Regions from separate parts of the Janthinobacterium sp. 13 genome, predicted to be linked through region 3. Evidence: predicted binding sites of a transcription regulator. Region 3 holds the regulator's gene; each other region holds the start of a gene.
The links. Region 3 encodes FliA, which starts transcription of late flagellar genes. Its sites were predicted from a motif close to CTAAAGTTTNNNNNNNNNNNGCCGNTA; they were not measured.
Positions count from the first base shown of each region.

Region 1: the regulator FliA is predicted to act here: its motif matches at 3,952-3,978, upstream of CLU94_RS24855 (FlxA-like family protein).
Region 2: the regulator FliA is predicted to act here: its motif matches at 5,430-5,456, upstream of CLU94_RS07500 (flagellar protein FliT).

Region 1 is NZ_PEEQ01000001.1:5,636,971-5,644,268, reverse strand. Features, by position in the region: gene CLU94_RS28495 (hypothetical protein) at 1-16, opposite strand, end outside; gene CLU94_RS24875 (hypothetical protein) at 20-670, opposite strand; gene CLU94_RS24870 (Spy/CpxP family protein refolding chaperone) at 686-1,159, opposite strand; gene CLU94_RS24865 (response regulator transcription factor) at 1,353-2,042, shown strand; gene CLU94_RS24860 (sensor histidine kinase) at 2,045-3,538, shown strand; gene CLU94_RS24855 (FlxA-like family protein) at 3,580-3,921, opposite strand; gene dcd (dCTP deaminase) at 4,043-4,612, opposite strand; gene CLU94_RS24845 (alpha/beta fold hydrolase) at 4,746-5,546, opposite strand; gene CLU94_RS24840 (HAD family hydrolase) at 5,605-6,300, opposite strand; gene CLU94_RS24835 (sulfite exporter TauE/SafE family protein) at 6,322-7,083, opposite strand; gene CLU94_RS24830 (LysR family transcriptional regulator) at 7,235-7,298, shown strand, end outside.
Region 2 is NZ_PEEQ01000001.1:1,702,614-1,709,911, forward strand. Features, by position in the region: gene CLU94_RS07475 (S9 family peptidase) at 1-1,147, shown strand, start outside; gene CLU94_RS07480 (CsbD family protein) at 1,220-1,405, opposite strand; gene CLU94_RS07485 (class I SAM-dependent methyltransferase) at 1,580-2,212, opposite strand; gene CLU94_RS07490 (M13 family metallopeptidase) at 2,286-4,355, opposite strand; gene CLU94_RS07495 (HDOD domain-containing protein) at 4,494-5,321, shown strand; gene CLU94_RS07500 (flagellar protein FliT) at 5,545-5,796, shown strand; gene CLU94_RS07505 (hypothetical protein) at 6,228-7,298, opposite strand, start outside.
Region 3 is NZ_PEEQ01000001.1:4,452,717-4,460,014, forward strand. Features, by position in the region: gene flhA (flagellar biosynthesis protein FlhA) at 1-1,340, shown strand, start outside; gene flhF (flagellar biosynthesis protein FlhF) at 1,608-2,936, shown strand; gene CLU94_RS19535 (MinD/ParA family ATP-binding protein) at 2,929-3,792, shown strand; gene CLU94_RS19540 (RNA polymerase sigma factor FliA) at 3,838-4,569, shown strand; gene CLU94_RS19545 (flagellar motor protein) at 4,551-5,297, shown strand; gene motD (flagellar motor protein MotD) at 5,303-6,085, shown strand; gene CLU94_RS19555 (translation initiation factor Sui1) at 6,150-6,512, shown strand; gene CLU94_RS19560 (hypothetical protein) at 6,556-7,298, shown strand, end outside.

The DNA of each region.
Region 1 (7,298 bases), 1.2 Mb from region 3:
CGAGCTTGCGTTCCATGGCTCAAGCCGTTGTATCGACCAGGTTGCCGCTGGCGGACAGGCTGCCGCCCGCACTCGCCGCGCCCAGGCTGCCCGACAGCGCCTGCAGGAAACTGCTCAGTTTGCTGCTGCTCGTGCCGCCCTCATCGCCGCCCAGCGCGCTGAGCAGGCTGGCAAAGCTGGACTGCAAGTCCGTCACGCTGCCGTCCGCGCTCTGCGCGCTGTCGCTGGCATCGCTGCCGGATGACGAGAGTTTTTGCAGCAGGCTTTGCAAATCCGACTCGATATTGCCGGGGCCGCCGCGCGCGCCACCGCCGGGTGGCGGCCCCGAAGGCGGCTCTGCCCCCTCGTCTTGCCCGCCGGCACCGCCACCGCTCTGCGCATGCAGGCTGCCCATCAACTGGTGCAGGAAGGCGCCCAGCGCCTGGCCCGCGTCGCCGCTGCCGGCGGCGCTGGCGCCGTCCGTCGCGCTATCGCCATCGCTGGCATCGACCGTCACGCCGATCGATGACAAGGCGCTGGAAATAGCGTCGAGAAATGCGCCATCGTCGGGTTTTGACGGCCGCGTGCCGCCCGCGCCGCTGGTACTGCCGGTATTGCCGCCGCCGCCCAGGCGGCTGAACGCGCTCAGCTGGCTGGCGGCGCTGGTCGAACTCAAGGCACTGATGCTCATCTCGCTCTCCTGTGCTTATTGGGGGCGGCGCGGGCCGGGGCGGCTGTCGCCCCGCTGCTGCGCCTGCTTGCGCTGTTCCGGCGTCAGCACGGCCAGCAATTGCTGCTCCAGCCGTGCCTGCTGCAAGCTGATCTGCGCCATGGCTTGCGCCGCCGTGCTGGCCAGCGCACTGGCCTTCGCATCGTCGTAGGCGCTGGAGGCGGCCAGCGCGCGCAGCTGCGCATGGGCCTTGAAGGCGATCTTTTCCTGTTCCCGCAGCAAGGGCGCCTGGGCATAGGTGGCGGCGAAAATCTTGTCCTGCTGCGCTTCGCTCAAGTCGATGCCGCGCAGGAATGGCGGCAAGCCTGGCGCACCGGGTCCGCCGGGTCCGTGAAGCAGGCCGGGCGGCGGCCCTTCCATGGGTGCAGCTTCTTGCTGGGCCAGCGCCAGCAGCGGCATGCTGCAGGCGGACAGCAGCAACAGGGATACGGCAATACTCAGGTATTTCATCGGGCTTTCCTTTCGTGGCGATCAGCCCTGATTGTGGGCGTCTGGCATGTAAAGCAACGTTAGGGCGGCGTAAAAGCGTGTAAAGGAAGGTGCGCAAATGTAAGCGGACGTATGTAAAAGCGGGTAAAACCGCCCTGAACGGCCCCCTTTGACTGCTATCATCGGGCGATATTCACCCGAAAAAAGCACAGGCATGAGCAAGGTTTTGTTAATCGATGACGACGTGGAACTGGTCGGCATGTTCCAGGAATACCTGACGCAGGAAGGTTTTGACGCCCGCGCCGTGCATGACGGCGAAAGCGGCGCGGCCGAGGCGCTGACGGGCCTGTACGCCATCGCCATCCTCGACGTCATGATGCCGCGCATGAATGGCCTGGAAACCCTGCGCCGCATCCGCGCCGGCAGCAACCTGCCCATCCTGATGCTGACGGCGCGCGGCGACGATACGGACCGCATCGTGGGCCTGGAGCTGGGCGCCGACGATTACGTGACAAAACCGTGCACGCCGCGCGAGCTGACGGCGCGCATCCGTGCCATCCTGCGCCGTGCGCAAGCGGCGCTGCAGGACACCTCGGGCCTGGCGCCGCTGACCGTGGGCCAGTTGACGATGTGGCCGGAGCAGCGCCGCGTTGCCTGGGCCGGCGCGCACCTGGAGCTGACGAGCACGGAATTCAACCTGCTGGAAGTGCTGGTGCGCCATGCGGGCAAGCCCGTGAGCAAGAATCAGCTGTCCGAACTGGGCCTGGGCCGGCCCATGGCCCGCTTCGACCGCAATATCGACGTGCATTTGAGCAGCCTGCGCCGCAAGCTGGGCAGCCTGGCCGATGGCCGTTCCTGCCTGCAAACCGTGTACCGTCTCGGCTACCAGCTGATCAAGGAGTAAGCGTGGGCCGTCTGTTCTGGAAGTTTTTTCTGTGCATCATGCTGGCGCAAGTGACGGCCACCATCGGCATCGGCGGCACCTTCTGGCTGAAAAACCGGGCCGCGCAGCAGGAACGGGCCCTCGACATCGATACCAGCCCGCCCGCGCAAATGATCATCGAGGCCGCCAGCGCCACCGTGGAAGCGGGCGGCAGCCAGGCCTTGCGGCAATTCCTGGGCAAGCTCGAACGCATGCGCGTGTTTGCTGTCGATGCCAAAGGGCAAGAATTGATGGGCCGCACGGTGCATCCCGCCATGCTGGCCAAGGCGCGCGCCATGCTGCAACAAAGCCAGGCCCATCCCGTCGTGCGCGACGTGGCCGGCAGCGACGGCAAGCGCTACCTGCTGTTCCTGCCCTCGTCCGAACGCTTCCGCAATGCCGAGGCGGGCGCCGCGCGCGACACGCTCAACGCCGTCACCCTGAGCGGCCCGCGCACCATGGGACCCGGTCCACGCCCCAGCGAAGCGGGTGCCCCGCCGCCACGCGGCGAATTCGGCCGCGGCATGCCGCCCGGCCCGCGCATGGACAGCCCCTATCGCACTTTCATTCCCCTGGCCGCCGCCATCGCCGCCAGCCTGCTGTTCGCCTTTTTGCTGGCCTGGTATTTTGCGCGTCCCATCCGCGACCTGCGGCAGGCGTTCGAGGCCGCCTCGCACGGCAACCTGGCGCCGCGCTTCCACGCCAGCGGCAAGCGCGGCGATGAATTGACGGACCTGGGACGCGATTTCGACCGCATGACGGGCCGTTTGCGCAGCCTCATGGACAGCCAGAGGCGCTTGCTGCATGATGTCTCGCATGAGCTGCGCTCGCCGCTGGCGCGCTTGCAGGCCGCCATCGGCCTGGCGCACCAGCAGCCGGAAAAGATGGCCGCCTCGATGCAGCGCATCGAACGCGAAAGCGAGCGCATGGATAAGCTGATCGGTGAACTGCTGACCCTGTCGCGGCTGGAAGCGGGCGCCGTGCAAGCGGGCGCGGGGCACGCGCACAGCGAAGACGTCGGCATCGCCGACCTTGTGCACGACATCGTGGACGACGCCCGCTATGAAGCCAGGGCGCGCCTGATGGGCATCGACCTGGCGGTCGACGCGGCCATGGCCGACGCCAGCGTCACGGGCCAGCCCGAACTGCTGGCGCGCGCCGTGGAAAACGTGGTGCGCAATGCTGTCAAGCACAGCCCCGACGGCGGCACGGTGGATGTCGAACTGTCGCGCCAGCATGATTACTTGCGCATCGCCGTGCTGGACCGGGGACCCGGCGTGGCCAGCGCCGACCTGGCCCGCATTTTTGAACCATTCTTCCGCGCCAGCAATACCCAGCACAGCACGGACGGCCATGGCCTGGGCCTGGCCATCGCCCAGCACGTCATCAACGCCCATGGCGGCCGCATCGGGGCCAGCTTGCGCAGCGGTGGCGGACTGTGCGTGGAAATGTTGTTGCCCGTCAAAACGCCAAGCTGACCTGTCGGCGAGCCTGGCGTCTTTTACGCGCGGAGTTGCTGTTACGCCTGCGTATCGATGATGCTGCCCAGGGTGGACGAAGTCGATTTGGCCGGGCTCGTCGCCGTATCGGCGCTGCTGGCCGGCTGAGCATCTTGCTGCGCCGCTTTCTGCGCGGCGGCAGCTTGCAACTGGGCAATTTGCGCCTGCAAGGCCTGGATTTGCTGCGCCAGCTGCTGCTGCAGCTTTTGCGACGCCTCCGTCTGCTCGCCCTTCTGCGACTCCGTCAACTGCTTTTGCGCCGCCGTGATCTGCTTTTGCAGCGCCGCGATCTGCGAACTGCTGCCCGAACTGGCGCTCCCCGCCGCGCTGACCGCGCTGCCTGAACCGATTGCCGCTACCATGATGCCTCCTCAGTGTTTCGATACCAAGGTTAACGGCAAGCATGGGCGCGGATGTAGTGCCGCAGGTGTAAAGGCAGGTAAAGACAGGGAAAGACGGCTGGCGCCCCTCCCTTCACCGCGATCAGGTCTTGGGTAACGTTACGCCGACCTGGCCCTGGTATTTGCCGCCGCGGTCCTTGTACGACGTTTCGCACACTTCATCGGACTCGAAGAACAGCACTTGCGCCACGCCTTCGTTGGCGTAGATTTTCGCCGGCAGCGGTGTCGTGTTGGAAAACTCCAGGGTCACATAGCCTTCCCATTCCGGTTCGAACGGGGTGACGTTGACGATGATGCCACAGCGCGCATAGGTGCTCTTGCCCAGGCAAATCGTCAGCACGTTGCGGGGAATGCGGAAATACTCGACGGTACGGGCCAGCGCGAACGAGTTTGGCGGGATGATGCAATAGCCCTTGCCGGACACGTCGACGAAATTGTTCGCGTCGAAATCCTTCGGGTCGACGATGGTGGTGTTGATGTTGGTAAACAACTTGAACTCGTCGGCGCAACGGATGTCATAGCCATAGCTGGAGGTGCCGTAGGAAACGATGCGGTTGCCGTCGCGTTCCTTGACCTGGCCCGGTTCGAACGGCTCGATCATGCCCGTTGTTTCCGCCATGCGGCGTATCCATTTATCGCTTTTAATCGTCATCGCAGGGGTATCTTTCTAGAATATCGGAATGGCTGGGGCCGCACGCCTGCTGCAGGCGTGGCCCGGATGGCAGGATTTTACGCGAAAAACCGCCACTTTTGGCCCTTGCCCGCTGAAAATCCTTGCCAGTCGGCTAGTGTTTAGCCAACAGCGAGGTGATCATCTCGCGCACCACTTGCGCCGTCAGTTCCGGGTTTTCCATGGGAAACAGATGCCCGCCCGGCACCTGGCGGAAAAATTTGCCGACCAGCTTGCGCGTAGCAGTCAAGCCCGCCTGGCGGCATTCCACCGATTCCGTGCCGCCGATAAAACCGATGGGCACTGGAAAACCATCCTTGACGAGGCCGCCGATGTGGTGCGGCAAGCTGCGGTAGACCTGCGTTTCCACTTCGCGCGTAAAGCGCAACTGCACCCCGTCCGGATGTGGCGCCAGGCCGCTGTCGATGTAATCGCGCAAGACTTGCGGCGCCCAGATGGCGAACATGTCCTTGGCGGCAAAATGCTCATACGCAGCTTGCGCATCGGGCCACAGCTTGCGCCGCCGGGCGGAAAAACGGGCGGGAGAGTAACGCTCGCCCAGCGCCGTGTTGCGCGCCAACCGCACCAGCAAGGCGCGCCAGCCCGCCACCACGGGCGAATCAAGCAAGACCACGCAACGCACCAGGTCGGGCCGCTGCTTGGCCACCATGACGCTGAGCATGCCGCCCAGCGAATGGCCGACGAGGATCACGGGCGCGCTGTAGCGGCGCTCCAGGTCGTCGATATACTCGCGCACCAGCTCGGGCCAGCCCGTGCTGACGGGGTATTCGGGATCATGCGCATGCATGTCGAGCGCCTGCACGGTGTAATGCTGTCCCAGCAAGCCGAACAGCTTGCGGTAAGTGCCGGCTGGATAACTGTTGGCATGGGCAAAGTGCAGTTGCGGGAGGGTCATCGTGAGTCGGTGCCGGTGAATGCGATAAACAATTGTAATGGCATGCCGGCAAGACGTATCAGAGGAAGGACTCTAATTGCCGGGGCGCATGGGCCATGCCGGGCACGAACGCCGCCAGCACTTCGGCCAGCTCGGCGTTGGAATCCACGACGCAGAAAGCGTCGTCGAACGCATGGTGACGGTTCATGGGATTGCGCACGATAATGCATTCCAGTCCGGCCGCATTGGCGGCGCGCAAGCCGCGCGGCGAGTCTTCCACGGCCACGCAGTCGGCGGCGGCCAGGCCCAGGCGCTGCAAGCCCAGCTGGTAGCCGTCGGGCGCCGGCTTGCTTTCGCCATACATTTCACGCGTCAGCACGAAGTCGAAGTGGCGCAACAAGCCCGTGGCCGCATGGCTGATCCGGAAATGCTGTTCGTAGGCACTGGTGACCACGCCCATGGCCACGTGCGGGCGCAGCGCCGCCAGCACTTGGCCGATGCCCGGCATGGCCAGCTGGCGCGCCTGGCGCAAGCGCTGCGCGAACAGCGCGGTGCGCTCGGCCCGCAAGCGCTCGACCAGTTCGATCTCATGGCCCTGCCCCAGCAGCACATGCCAGGCGCCGTAGTTATTGTCCAGGAACCAGTCAAAGAATTGCTTCGGCGTCAAGTCTATGCCGTAGGGCAAGAGCAAGTCGCGGTTGCTTTCGTAAAACAGCTGCTCGGTGTTGACCAGCACGCCATCGTTGTCCCACAGCACGCCCTGGATGGTTTTCATGGCTTGTTGTCGTTCAGAAACTTACTTGAAGAAAATGTCGTAGGACAACTTGAAGATCAGCAGCACCAGCAGCACGAGGAACAAAATGCGCACGAAGGCGGCGCCGCGGCGCACGGCGATCCAGGTGCCCGTGAGGGCGCCCAGGATGTTGCACACAGCCATCGGTGCAGCCACGGCATACACCACGTGACCGGCAGGAATGAAAAAGGCCAGCGCGGCCACGTTGGTGGCGATATTCACCAGTTTCGAGCAGGCCGAAGCGAGGATGAAATCGAAGCCGAAGACGCGAATGAACAGGAAAATCAGGAAACTGCCCGTACCCGGCCCGAACAGGCCGTCATAGAAGCCGATGGCGCCGCCGATGACGATGGCGAGGATGCGTTCGCGCGGACCGATGGAGCGCGCCTCTCGCGTCGTGCCGAAATCTTTCTTGATGAAGGTGTAGATGGCCATGATGATGATCAACACCAGCACCATCGGGCGCACCACCTGCTGCGGCACATACGACACGGCGGCCGCGCCGATGAAGGACATGACAAAGGCGCTGGCCACGGCGGGCAGCACCAGCAGCCACGGAATATGTACCTTGCCGACAAACGAGCGGGCGGCAAACGTGGTGCCGCAGGCGGACGCCAGCTTGTTCGTGCCCAGCAAGGAGGTCGAGGCCATGTTCGGCATCAGGTTGAACAGGGCCGGCAGCTGTATCAGCCCGCCCCCGCCCACGGCGGCATCGATCAGGCCGGCAAAGAAGGCAAATAAACACAGCAGCGAGATGGTCAGCATGATAGGCAATGAGGAATGGGCGACAGCGGCAGTATAGGCGCCGTGGATTTTTCCGGATGCAACTTCATATTGCGGAAAGCGCAATCAGGCGTAACGCTTGACGGAATGCGCCCCGTACGGTCTACTGGCCTCTTTTGCCGGGAGTCACGCAATGTCGATGAAACTGATGTGGGAGATCCGCGCCTTTTGCACCGTGGTGGAAAAGCGCAGCTTCA
Region 2 (7,298 bases), 2.8 Mb from region 3:
GTACCTGTACGACATGGGCGGCAAGCTGCTGTACCCGGTCACTTCCGGCGAGTGGGGCATCGACAGCGTGCTGGCCGTGAACCAGAAGACGGGCAAGGTCTACGTATCGTCGAACCGCGATGCCGTCATCGACAAGCAGACCTACGCCCTGGCCCTCGATGGCAGCACGGCCGACAAGCCGCAGCGCGTCACCAAGGCCGATGGCTGGCACGACACGACGTTCTCGCGCAATGGCGAAGTGTTCGTCGACACGTATTCCGACCCGGCCACGCCGCCGCAAGTGAGCATCCGCCGTCCGGACGGCGCCATGGTGGGCTGGCTGGAAGAAAACGCGCTGAACGCCAGCCACCCGTACTACAAGTACAAGGCGGACCACCTGCCGACCGAATACGGCACCCTGAAGGCCAACGATGGCCAGACCTTGCACTATTCGATCGTCAAGCCGTCGAACTTCGACGCGGGCAAACGCTATCCCGTCTACCTGTCGACGTATGGCGGCCCGCACTCGCAGCACGTGGCTCGCCGCTGGGGCAACAACTTCGACCAGTACATGGCGCAGCAGGGCTTTGTCGTCTTCCGCCTCGATAACCGCGGTTCGTCGCGCCGCGAGCGCGCGTTCACGGACGCCATCTATCACAACCTGGGCGCGGCGGAAGTGGCGGACCAGCTGGTGGGCATCGACTGGCTGGGCAAGCAAAGCTTCGTGGACGCGAAACGCATCGGCGTGTTCGGCTGGAGCTACGGCGGCTTCATGACCCTGCGCTTGCTGTCGGCTGCGTCCGACAAGATCGCCATGGGCGTTTCGGTGGCGCCCGTGACCGACTGGTCGCTGTACGACACCCACTACACGGAGCAATTCCTCGGCATGCCGAAGGAAAACGTGGATGGCTACAAGGCCAGCACCGTGTTCGCCCATCTGGACGGCTTGAAGTCGCCGCTGCTGCTGGTGCACGGCATGGCCGACGATAACGTCTTGTTCAGCAACAGCACGCGCCTGATCGACGCGCTGGTGAACCGCGGCGTGCAATTCGACCTGATGACGTATCCTGGCGCCAAGCACGGCATCTCGTCGCGCGCGGGCCAGCGCCACGTGTACAAGAAAATCGAGCTGTTCTTCAAGCAGAACCTGGCCAATCCAGTGAAATAAGTTTGATCGGCATCAAATAAAAACCGCCGCCTGTCTCGCGACAGGCGGCGGTTTTTTTATGCGTGCGCCAGATTACGGCTTACGGGTAACGGTTTCCACCGCGTCCTTGACGTCGCCGACTTTCTTCTGCACTTTGCCTTCGACCTGGTTTGCCAGGCCCTTGGCTTGCTGTTCTTCGCTGCCGACGATCTTGCCAGCGGCTTCCTGGATTTTACCGCCGACTTCCTTCAGTTTACCTTCGACTTGATCTTTGTTCATGATGGATCCTCACTGTAGTTGGTACATCTGTTGTCCGGCCCCGAAGGGCCGGTACTGCGGCTCACACGCTGTTGCAAACTGCTTGCTGCGTGTCGATGTGTCCATACTACGGGGCGGGGGATCAATGCTCTGTACGGTTCCTAACACATGCTCAATTTGCGCCAATATCGGCGATCACGCGGGCTTGCGCCACACGGTGGCCAGCCACGGCTGCTGCTCGCGCGGCAAGCCCGGCGGGCGGTAGTACTGGTCGAGCAGGCTGAAACCGGCCGCCTGCACGTAGGCGGCCCACGTTTCCTCGTCGTGATAGCTGCCGTAGCGGGCGCCATTCCAGCCTTCCTGGTTCTGCCCGCGCGGATTCGAGCTGAACAGCACGCCACCGGGCTTCAGGCAAGCGTGCAAGGCGCGCAGCACGCCGGGCAAGACGGCGCTGGGCACGTGGAACAGCACGGCATTGGCGAACACGCCGTCGAAGTGCGCGGCCGGCAAATCGAGGTCGACGAAATCCTGCTGCCACACGGTGCAGCCGCTGTAGGCGCGCGCCATCTCGACGAAGCGTGGGCAGCCATCGACGCCCGTGGCCTGATGCCCCATGGCCGTGAACGCCTTCAGGTCGCGGCCCGGGCCGCAACCGAGGTCGAGGATGGCCAGCGGCGCCGGCTTGCCGATGGCGTCCAGCAGCGCGGCGATGTTCTGGCTGACGTCGTGGTCGCGCGTGCCTTCGAAAAACTGCTCGGCGCTGGCGTCGTAATAGGCCAGGGTGCGGCCCGTGATGGCGTGGATGGGGTCTTGCGGTGGGCTTGGCATCATGGCGGTCCTGTCGATATGTTCCGCCATTTTACGCTGCCGACCAGCTCCCCGGCCGGCAGCGTCAGCACTCTTACCAGACGCGCACGCGCTGCTCCGGCGCCAGGTACAGCTGCTGGCCCGGCTGGACGTCGAAGGCCGGGTACCAGGCGTCGAGGTTGCGCACGGTGGCGGCACGGTATTGCGCCGGCGCGTGGCCATCCGTGAGGATTTGCTGGCGCGCCGCCGCTTCGCGCGCCTTGCTGCGCCAGCTGACGCCATAGCCCGTGAAGAAATCGCGGTCGGCGCCCGCCTGCACCGGCTTGCCCTGCTGCGACAGGGTGAACGCATCATGCGCTGCCGCCACGCCGGCCAGGTCGGCCAGGTTTTCGCTCAGGGTCAGCTGGCCATTCACGGCCAGGTCGGGGAACGGTTTGTAGGCCGCGAACTGCGCCACCAATTGCTTGGATGCCGTCTGGAAATGCGCCAGGTCGGCCGGCGTCCACCAGTCGCGCAGCTTGCCCTGGGCGTCGAACTGCGCGCCCTGGTCATCGAAGCTGTGGCTGATCTCGTGGCCGATGGTGGCGCCGATGCCGCCGTAATTGGCCGCATCGGATGCCTGCGGGTCGAAGAATGGCGGCTGCAGGATGGCGGCCGGGAAGTTCAGCGCGTTTTGCAGCGGCAGGTTGACGGCGTTGACCAGCTGCGCCGGCATGGCCCAGGCCTTGCGGTCGGGCGACTGGCCCAGCTTGGCCAGTTCCTGGCGATAGTGGAACTGTTCCGCCCGCTGCACATTGCCCAGCGCATCGCCGCGCACCACGCGCAAGCCAGCATAACTGTCCCAGCGTTCCGGATAGCCCACGCCCACGTACAGGGTTTGCAGTTTTTCCTGCGCCTGCGCCTTGGTGGCGGGCGCCATCCAGTCCAGCTTGTCGATGCGGCGCGAGAAGGCGGCGACGATATTCGTCACCATCTCCTGCACGCGGGCTTTCGATTCCGGCGGGAAATAGCGTTCCACGTACAGCTTGCCGACGGCGTCGCTGAGGGCCGCATTCGTCGCGGCCAGCGCGCGCTTGCTGCGCGGCGACTGCTGCGGCGTACCGCTCAGGGCGCTGCCATAGAAGGCGAAGCGCTGGTCGGCGGCCGCCTTCGGCAAGGTAGTGCTGAAATGGTTGATGGCGTGGAAGGCCAGGAAATCCTTCCACGTAGCCAGCGGCACGCTCGCCACCAGCGCGGCACTGCCCGTCATGGCCGACGGATGCCAGACGATGAAATCCATCTGCTTGCCCAGGCCGGCCGCCTGGAAGAAGGCTTGCCAGTCCAGGCCCGGCGCCTTGCTGGCGAAGTCGGCGGCGCGCCACGCGTTGTTGCCCTTGGCGACATCGGCCGAATCCTCGCGACTGGCGTGGCTGGCGGCAATTTTCTGTTCCAGCGCAAACACGCGCGCGGCGCGGGCCGGCGCATCGCCGTAACCGGCCTGCTTGAGCATGGCGGCGATATGCGCCTGGTAGCCGGCGCGCAAGCCCTGCATGCGGGCGCTGTCGTCCTGGTAAAAGGCACGGTCAGGCAAGCCCAGTCCGCCCTGCAGCAGGTAGGCGACATTGCGCGTGGTGTCGTTCAAGTCTTGCGCCACCCACAGGCCGAACAGGTTTTCCGTATAAAAATTGGTGGAATTGAGCGGGTCGACATCGGCGCGCAAGCTCTCGCCCAGCGCGCGGGCCAGCCCTGCCTGGTCGCGTATGCCATTGATCTTGCTCAACAAGGGCTTGATCGGGGCCCAGCCTTTCGCTTCGATAGCCGATTCATCCATCCAGGAACGGTAAAAATCGCTGACCTGGCGCGCGGAGGCATCGGCCTGCGGCGCCGCCGCCAGGCCCTCGACGAGGGCGATGATGCGCTCGTTGGTCGCATTGGCGAGGATGGCGAACGAACCCCAGCTGCTGCGGTCGGCGGGAATCTCCGTGCCGCGCAGCCAGTCGCCATTCACGTAGTCATAGAAGTCGTCGCCGGGCAAGGCAGCGGGAACGGCGGCGCCAGCGACATCGGCGGCGGCCGGCTGGCCGTGCGCCCGGGCGGGCAAGCCGGTCAGCGAGACGCCGGCCAGGGCGAGGACGATGGCGGCCTGGACTGGCGTCCGGGACCAGGAAAAACGCAAACCGTGCATGGCGATCCTTTCGATGGAATAGTCAAAATCATAGCCTGTTTCCCATGCAAAAAGCATCCCGGAACTTTTTTGCATGCGGACAAAAAATCGGCCTATAGTTTTACGACCCCGTGCCGCGCGTACGCCAAGGAGATTGCCATGCAACTGGAAGCGCTGTTCCAGCAACCCCACGCCCTGCCTGCCGCCCCGAAGATCGTCGATGAACTGGTGCGCAGTTTCGACAACCCCGCCATCGCCACCGAAGACATCGCGCGCCAGCTGGGAGCGGACCCGGCCTTGAGCGCCAAGCTGCTGCGGCTGGCCAATTCAGCCTATTACCACGTCTCGCGCAGCATCGGCACGGTGGAAGACGCCGTGCTCATGCTCGGCTTTGTTACCGTGCGCACCCTCGTCATCAGCTCGGGCCTGGTCAGCGGCTTCAAGGCCGTGCCCGGCCTGAACCTGCCGCAATTCTGGCGCTACAGCCTGCACAGCGCCGTGTCGGCCCGCTGGATCGCCAGGCAGACGGGCGACAACCAGGACCTGGCGTTCACCATCGGCATGATGCATGCGATCGGACAACTGGTGATCCATGCCGCCATGCCCGAGCAAGCCATGCAGCTCGACAAGATCGCCCCACCGCTCGATGCGCGCCGGCTCGACGCGGAGCGGGTCTCGCTGGGCTATGACTATGCGCAGGTGGGCGCCGAACTGGCGCGCCGCTGGAAGTTCCCCGGCGCCTTTGCCGACGCCATCGCCGCCTTTCCCGACCCGCTGGCCAAGGCGCCGCTGAACCGCCTGGCCGCCATCATCCACCTGGCCGCCTGGCGCGCCCGCATCGATGAAAACGCCCTGAGCAATGAAGAAATCATCGCCTGCTACCCCGGCAACGTGGCCGAAGCGCTGGGTTTGCCGCCCTCGGTACTGGTCGACAAGATGCCGCCGCCAGCCGAACTGAGCGCGGGATTGGAAGAACTCGTCAAATAAATCCCCCACCGCCGGCATCGCCGACCCTGCATCCATGCGGGTTTGCGGGCGATTCCGGCGGATCGCCAAAATTATCCAAATTATTTTCACTTTTTTTTCAAAAACACCCTCAAGTTCCCGTCAAGCACGCCGTTAATCTAGACAAGCGGTAATCCATTCACTAGTTACGGGTGTGCTCATGACCTCCAACGACGTTCTCTCGATGTATGAAAATATTGCAGGAATGACCAATAAAATGGTCGTGGCCGCACGTTCGAGCGACTGGAATGACTTGGATGCCCTGGAAAACCAGTGCGCCAGCGCCGCCAGCACGGTCATGACGGGCAAGGTGCCCGCCCAGGCCGGCGCCTCGCGCCTGCGCAAGATCGACTTGCTCAAGCAAATCCTGGCCAACGACCGCGAAATCCGCACCATCACGGAACCGTGGATGACGCAGCTGCCGAACGCCATGCAAGGTTCGCGCGCCCGCATGTAAGTCATATGGCAGCACCAGAAACGACAAAAGCACCCGCGGGTGCTTTTTTTACGTCTGCCGCCTTGCCGGGGAGCGCGCCATCTGCGGCGCTCGGGAAACAAGGAGGGGGAATTTGGAAGGCGAGCCCCAGGTATCTCCTGGCGTCGCCTCGCTGCCGGTTGCATCCGGCGTTCGCGAGCACATCGTCGGCATCGCGAACCGCTTCCAGACCCAGGCGTTTATGCAACGCTACACCTGTTTGCCGCGCCACACTATCGTTGGTGACTGCGCCAGGCTGGGGCTGTTTTGTCGTAGAGCAAGTCCACTGAATTAATCATATCACCATATTTAAGAAACAGGCAACACGCGATACAAGCATTTTTCTGTCTTTTTTCAATATCTTTTTTTATATCAAATTCCGGCACCGCCTTGTCGCAGCCCTTGCAACATCATCAACGCGAGAACGGCTCCGGTTCCGGCTCGTCCGCCGCCCCCTCCTCCACCGCCTCCGTCAGCACGGGCGCCTCCTTCTTCTTGCGGCCGAATGGCTTGCGCAGCAAGACCCAGTATTTCGACGGCGCACCCGGCCCCGCCGCCTGCTTGCGCTTGCGCACGACGTACACGATGAGGGCCGTCAACAGCAGGAAGGCCAGGGTGCCGATACCCAGCCACAGCAAGCCGTTGCCGCCCGCCTTCTTCTCGGCTGCCGGTGCCGCGTGCAGGGGCTTGGGCTTGGCATGCGGCGCCTGCGCCTCGGCCGGCGCGGCAGCCGGCGCAGCGGCGGCAGCAGCGGTGGCAGGCTGAGCCAGCGCCTGCTGCAAGGCGCCGATCTTGCCTTCCAATTCGCCGAGCTTGTCATTCAAAGCCGCGTTTTTCTCGTCCAGCGCCACGCATGCTTGCGCCTGCTCCATATTGGCTTGCGGCGCGCAAGCGGCGACGGGCGCCGTGGCGCGGCGCAACGGCGCCGGACGCAGCGCGGCAGCGGCCGGCGCGGGCGCGGCGGGCGGCGGCACGAACACGCGCGCCGGGCGCACCAGGCCCTCGGCGCGCGCGCGGGCCGCCAGGGCGGCGGCATCGGGCAGCGGCGCGGCGGACACGGCACGCGGCAATGGCAACGGTTGCGGCACCGGCGCGGGCGCGGGCGCCGGAACGGCGGGCCTGGCTGGCGCGCTGACAGGGGCGACGGCGGCGGGCGGGGCCGGCGTCAGCCACAAGGTGCCCAGGCGCACGACGGCGCCATTGCCACTGCCCAGCAATAAATACAGGTGCACATGGCCTGCCTGGATCGCTTGCCGCGTTGTCACGCGCACATAGTGGCGCCCACCGCGCTCCAGCGGGCTGATGGTCAAGGTTTGCAGGGCCGGATCCATGCCGATGCCGCCGCCGCGGTACACATCGGGCGAAGCCAGGCGCACGGCCACGCCACTCGCTTCCTCGGGCGCCAGGGCCGTCAGTTCTATCTCGGCCAGCAGGGGCTGCCCCACGTGCGACAGCACGGCCATGTCACCCAGTTCGGCCGCCAT
Region 3 (7,298 bases):
AGATTCCTTCGCTGATCATTTCCACGGCGGCCGGTATCGTCGTCTCGCGCGTGGCCAGCGAACAGGACATCGGCACCCAGCTGGTGGGGCAATTGTTTGCGAAACCGCAAGTGTTATATATTACCGCCGGCATCATCGGCGGCATGGGCTTGATTCCCGGCATGCCGAACATGGTCTTCATCCTGCTGGCGTCCCTGCTGGCCGGCTCCGCCTATCTGATCAGCAAGAAACGCACGCAGGAAAAAGCGGCGGCCGAAAAGCCGGCCGAAGTGCCGCAAGCGACCGTGGCGCCCGAGCAGGAAGAAGCCAGCTGGCAAGACATCATGCCCGTCGATACCCTGGGCCTGGAAGTGGGCTACCGCTTGATCCCCCTGGTCGACAAGACGCAGGGCGGCGAATTGCTCAAACGCATCAAGGGCATCCGCAAGAAATTTGCCCAGGAGGTGGGTTTCCTGGCGCCGCCCGTGCATATCCGCGACAACCTGGAATTGAAACCGTCCGCCTACCGCATCACCCTGAAGGGCGTGGAAGTGGGCGTGGGCGAAGCGTTCAATGGCCAGTTCCTGGCGATTAATCCCGGCATGGCCAGCGGCACCTTGCCCGGCCTGGCCACGAACGACCCCGCCTTCGGCCTGCCCGCCACCTGGATCGACGCCAGCCTGCGCGACCAGGCCCAATCGATGGGCTATACGGTGGTCGACGCGGGGACGGTGGTGGCCACGCACTTGAACCACCTGATCACCTCGCACGCTTCCGAGCTGCTGGGCCGCGCGGAAGTGCAATCGCTGCTCGACCACCTGGGCAAGGAGTCGCCGCGCCTGGTGGAAGACCTGGTGCCGAAGATGCTGTCCTTGTCGACCTTGCAAAAGGTGCTGCAGAACCTGCTGGCCGAGGGCGTGCACATCCGCGACATGCGCACCATCATCGAAACCCTGGCCGAGCATACGGTCAGCACGCAAGACCCGAACGACCTGACGGCGCTGGTGCGCGTGGCCCTGGGCCGCGCCATCGTGCAGCAATTGTTCCCCGGCTCGGCCGAACTGTCCGTGATGACCCTCGACAGCCGCCTGGAGCGGCTGCTGATGCAGGCGATGGGCAATGGCGGCGACGGCGCCGGCATCGAGCCTGGCCTGGCCGACACCATCGCGCACCAGGCGGGCCTGGCTGCCCAGCAACAGGAAGCGCTGGGCCTGACGCCCGTGCTGCTGGTGCCGGCGCCGCTGCGCGCCTTGCTGTCGCGTTTCCTGCGCCGCGCCTTGCCGCAGCTCAAAGTGCTGTCGCATGCGGAAGTGCCGGAAACCAAGACCATCCGCGTCACGGCGCTGGTGGGGGCACAATAGTTGGCAGCATTAGTACCGGGGTCAGACCCGCCGGGTCTGACCCCAGCCCTTGTCTTTGGTCAAATAAACATCAATTTCCTCTCGGCAAACTGAATAACGGGTACTTTCCCGTCCTGTTCCTTCGATCATTTCCTGCAAGCATCGCTAATAATGGAAACTGTCCGGGTGATCTGTGTCCATGTGGAAGACAGCACTCAAGCAACAGGAGTCGACGATGGTCACACAGTTCAGCCAATATTGCGCCACCCCCGCCCTGGGAGGCCGGTCATGAATGTGAAGAAATTTACGGGCGCCTCGTCGCGCGATGCGCTGCGCAAGGTGCGCGAAGCGCTGGGCCCCGATGCCGTGATCCTGTCGAACCGCCAGGCCGATGGCGTGGTGGAAATCCTCGCGCTGGCCAATGACGACGCCGCTTCGCTGGCCTCGCCGCCGGCCGCCTCCGAAATGGCCCAGCCCCGTCCCCAGTTGCAGACCCAGTTCGCCACGCCGCAGCGTCCGGCCGCCCCGGCCCAGCGCCCGGCTGCGCCACGTCCTGCCGCGCCGCGCCAGGCTGCCTCCGAGCCAGTGGACATGGCCCGCATGCAGCAGATGATGGCCAGCGCGCTGGCGCACGTCAAGGAAAACGCCGCCGCCGAGATGAGCGGCATGATGAATGAAATCCGCGCCATGCGCGGCATGATGGAAACCCAGCTGGCGGAAATCTCGTGGGGTTCGACGCAGCAGCGCGAGCCGCAAAAAGCCGTCGTGCTGCGCGAAATGCTGGCGGCCGGTTTCTCGGCCAGCCTGGCGCGCTACCTGATCGACAAGCTGCCGGCCGGCCTCGACGGCGCGCAAAGCATGCGCTGGATCAAGACGGTCCTGAGCCGTAACCTGAATACTGTGGCCAATGAAGACGCCATGCTGGAGCAGGGCGGCGTGTTTGCCCTGGTGGGCCCGACGGGCGTCGGCAAGACCACCAGCACGGCCAAGCTGGCGGCCCGCTGCGTGATGCGCCACGGCCCGGAAAAGCTGGCGCTGATCACCACGGATGCCTACCGTATCGGCGCGCATGAACAGTTGCGCATCTACGGCAAGATCCTCGGCGTGATGGTGCATTCCGTGAAGGACGAGGCGGACTTGCGCATCGCCCTGAAAGAATTGAAGAACAAGCATACGGTACTGATCGATACGGTGGGCGTGAGCCAGCGCGACCAGATGGTGACGGAACAGGTGGCCATGCTGTCGGGCGCCGGCGCCGACGTGAAGCGCCTGCTGTGCCTGAACTCCACGGCCACGCAGGAAACGTTGAACGAAGTGGTGCGCGCGTATCAGGGCAGCGGCCTGGCCGGCTGCATCATGACCAAGCTCGATGAAGCGGCCTCGATCGGCAATGTGCTCGACGTGGTGATCCGCCAGAAGCTGAACCTGTTTTATGTGTCGAACGGCCAGCGCGTGCCGGAAGACCTGTACCTGGCCGACCGCGGCTACCTGATCGACCGTGCCTTCAAGCTCAAGCGCGATGCGGCGGCGACGCAGTTTTCCGACGCCGAACTGCCGCTGCTGATGGCGCAGGCGGCTGCCCGCAACAATGAAGCGCGCGGGGTGCACCTTGGCTAATTTCGATTTCGACCAGGCCGAAGGCTTGCGCCGCATGCTGGCCGGCCCGCAGCCGCGCGTCATGACGTTCCTCTCGGCCACGCCGCAGGACGACAAGGGCGCCATGCTGGTCAACCTGGGCGCGTCGCTCGTCTACGGCGGCAATGACGTGCTGCTGCTCGACGCCAGCGGCGGCAGCGATGGCGTGGCATCGCGCCTGGGACTGGCGCACGGCGCCAGCCTGCGCGACGTGGCGCGCCAGCAGTGCGGCTTGAACCAGGTCATCCACCAGGTGCCGCAAGGCTTCGGCGTGGCCAGCCTGGGCGCGCGCAACCATTTGATGGACAGCATGGACTATGCGGGCGAGGATGAACTGCGCCGCCTGGGCAAGACGTTCGAGGTGCTGGCGCGCCAGAGCGGCATCGTGCTGGTCGACGGCGTCGTGGCGGACGAGGGCGCCTGCTTCCCCGTGCCGCTGATGGCATCGTCGGATATCGTCGTGCAAGTCTCGACCAGCGCCACCTCGATCAAGGCGGCGTACTGCCTGATCAAGCGCCTGAGCCAGGAACTGGGACGCCGTCCGTTCGGCATTCTCGTCACCGGCGCTTCCGAATCCGAAGCAAAAGTGGTATACGATAATATGGCGCAGGCGGCGAGCCGCTACCTGGCCGTGAAGCTGACTTCGATGGGGTCCGTGCCTGCCGACGAGTATCTGCACCGCGCGGCGCGGCTGGGCCGCAGCGTGGTCGACGCGTTTCCGCTGGCGGGAGCGTCGGTGGCGTTTCGCGGACTGGCCGAGCGGCTGGCCCGTTCGGCGGCGCCGGTGCTTGGCGGCACCTTGTACCAGACGGGGAGCCCGCACCAGTTCAGCGCCTGAATCGAACCGCAGCACCAGATAAGATGAGAAAACAATAAGCAGCCTATGTACACGGTCAAAGGGAAATCGAACAAGGACTATTTGCTGACGGAGCACATTCCGCTGGTGAAGCGTCTGGCGCACCATATGAAGGCGAAATTGCCGCCTTCGGTCGAGGTCGATGACCTGATCCAGGCCGGCATGATCGGCCTGCTCGATGCCATTACGCGCTATGAAGAGACGCATGGCGCGCAGTTCGAGACGTATGCCGTGCTGCGCATCCGCGGCGCCATGCTCGACGAATTGCGCACCAGCGACTGGCTGCCGCGCAGCATGCGCCAGAACATGCGCAAGATCGAAGAGGCGATGAGCACCCTGCAGCAGCGCCTCGGCCATCCGCCGACGGAGTCGGAAGTGGCGAAGCTGCTGAAAATGTCGCTGGCCGACTACCAGGAAATGCTGGGCGACGGCGGCGGCCACCAGCTCGTGTACTACGAAGACTTTCATGACCCGGACGGCAATGACAGCTTCCTCGACCGCCACTGCGTGGACGAGGACAGCGATCCCTTGCGTTCCCTGCTCGATACCGATTTCCGGCAATCCGTGATCGATGCCATCGACGCGCTGCCGCCACGCGAGAAAATACTCATGGGCCTGTATTACGAAGAAGAGCTGAACCTGAAGGAGATCGGCGCGGTGATGGGCGTATCCGAATCGCGCGTCTCGCAGCTGCATACCCAGGCCGTCGCGCGCCTGCGCGCAACCTTGAGGGAGCTGGCGTGGACTGGTCCAGCGTAATCGGGCTGGCGCTGGCGCTGGCGGGCCTGCTGGTCGGCCAGGCACTGGAAGGCGGCAAGATGGCCTCCCTGCTGCAGCCGGCCGCCTTTGCCATCGTCATCGTCGGCACCTTCGGCGCCGTGCTGCTGCAGACGCGGCTGCGCACTTTTGTGCGCGGCCTGGAAATGCTGCGCTGGGTGTTCCTGCCGCCGTCGGACACGCGCGCCGCGCTGGCGCGCGACATCGGGCAATGGAGCCTGACGGCGCGCCGCGACGGCCCGCTGGCGCTCGAACGGCTGATGGAAAACACGGCCGACCGCTTCAACGCCAAGGGTTTGCGCATGATCGTCGACGGCATCGCGCCCGACAAGCTGCGCCAGCTGCTCGACGTGGAAATCTCCGCCTACGAAATGGCCGAGCGCCAGGCCGTCAAGGTGTGGGAATCGGCGGCCGGCTATTCGCCCACCATCGGCATCCTGGGCGCCGTGCTGGGCTTGATCCACGTGATGGAAAACCTCACCGACCCCAGCAAGCTGGGCGGCGGCATCGCCGTGGCTTTCGTGTCGACCATCTATGGCGTCGGACTGGCCAATCTGCTGTTCCTGCCGGTGGCCAATAAACTCAAGGCCATCGTTTCGCGCCGCGTGGTGCAATATGAAATCACGGCCGCCGTGCTGTACGACATCGCCACGGGCGACCACACGCGCATCATCGAAGAGCGCGTGTCCAGCCTCTTGCACGAGCATTGACCATGATGCGGCGCGCGCGCAGGAAGTATGACGAGGAACCGGACAACCAGGACCGCTGGCTGATCTCGTACGCCGACTTCATCACCCTGCTGTTCGCCTTCTTCGTCGTCATGTATGCGATTTCGCAAGTCAACGAAGGCAAATACCGCGTCTTCCAGAACGCCATCGGCCAGGCCTTCAGCCTGGAAAAGGGCGCGCCGCCCATCATCATGGAAGCGCCGCAAGCGATTCCGTTGCCGAACCCCGCCCTGAAACGCCGCACGGAAGCCATCCGCCGCGAGCGCGAACACATGACGCGCCTGGCGCAGGACCTGACGTCGACCCTGGCGCCGCTGGTCAAGGAAGGCAAGGTGCGGGTCACGCAGACGAGCCGCGGCGTGAGCGTGGAAATCAATGCCAGCGTGCTGTTCGACCCGGGCGCGGCGGGCTTGACGGCGGAGTCGGACCAGGCCTTGCGCGCCGTGGCCGTGCTGCTCAAGGACGACACGCACGACGTGCAGGTGGAAGGACATACGGATGTGCAGCCGATCAGCAATTCGACCTTTGCCTCGAACTGGGAATTGTCGGCCGCGCGCGCCAGCGCCGTGGTGCGCCTGTTCATCGCCAGCGGCGTCAAGGCGTCGCGCCTGACGGCCGTCGGCCACGCGGACAATATCCCCGTGGCGCCGAACGCCACGCCGGAAGGGCGCGCGCGCAACCGCCGGGTCGCCGTGACGATTTTGTCGGGCATCCCCGAAACGGTGACGGAAGTGCCGACGGCGCCCGTGGCGCCTGCGCCGGCCAATTGACGCTCGTCAACTGCGGGCTGCCGCTTGGTACAATCGCGCTTTCTTCCTCTTTTATCGTTCCCTCATGAAAAGCAGCTCCCTGGGCGGTCTCGTCTATTCCACTGAAACGGGCCGCATGTGTCCCGCCTGCCGCCAGCCGCTGGCGCATTGCGCGTGCAAGGCGCAAGCGAAGGCGGCGCCTGCGGGCGATGGCGTGGTGCGCGTCTCGCGCCAGACCAAGGGCCGAGGCGGCAAGAGCGTCACCGTGGTCAAGGGCTTGCCGCTGGACGCCATCGCACTGGCCCTGCTGGGCAAGCAGTTGCGCACGCAGTGCGGCTCGGGCGGCACCGTCAAGGATGGCGTGATCGAAGTGCAGGGCGACCATGTCGACGCCATCCTGGCTGCGCTGGTCAAGCTGGGCCACCAGCCGAAAAAGGCCGGCGGCTGAGCGTGCGGAGGCGTGCGGCCCGCTGCCGCGCGCCTGTGGTAACGTGCGTTTCCCATCCACGCGCTTCCTCACCATGAACGTCAAATTCACCGGCATGGCCATCGCCGCCGCCATCGCGGCAGCGCTGGCGCTCGTGTACTGGCCCGCTCCCGAGAGCGGCGCGCCGGACGCTGCCGCCGTCTCCGCCCCTGGCGCGCCGGCGGGACGCAGCCTGGAATCGTATCTGAATATCGATGCCAGCCCGGTCGCCGATGCCGCGCCGATGCCCGTCACCCTGGCGCAGCAGCTCGCGCGCCTGGCGGCCAGCGGCAAGCCGGAAGACGCGTATGCGGCCTACAATCTGCTCGACGACTGCATTTCATTTGAGAAAGAAAGGCGCTTGCCGGGGCTGGAATTCGAGCTGGGGCGCGAGATGACAGCGCAGGAAAAAGCCGCCCAGCAGCAGCTGTGCGCGGGCCTGACGCAGCGCCAGCGCGAGGAGCGCCTCGGCTACCTGGCGACTGCCGCCAGGGCGGGCGTGCCCGGCGCGGCGACTATCTTCCTGTCGGAAGGGCCGTTCGGCGACCGCAGCGCGCTGCGCAACCGTCCCGACGATCCGCTGGTGCAGGCGTGGAAGCGGCAAGCGATCGCCCAGCTGACGGCGCAGGCGGACGAGGCGGAGCTGGCCAGCGTGTCGACTCTGATGATGGCGTATCTGCGCGATGGCGAGGTGGTGCAGAAGGATGCGCCGCAAGCATATGGCTACCTGCTGGCGCTGCGCCAGGTCTACGACGACATCCTCGCGCC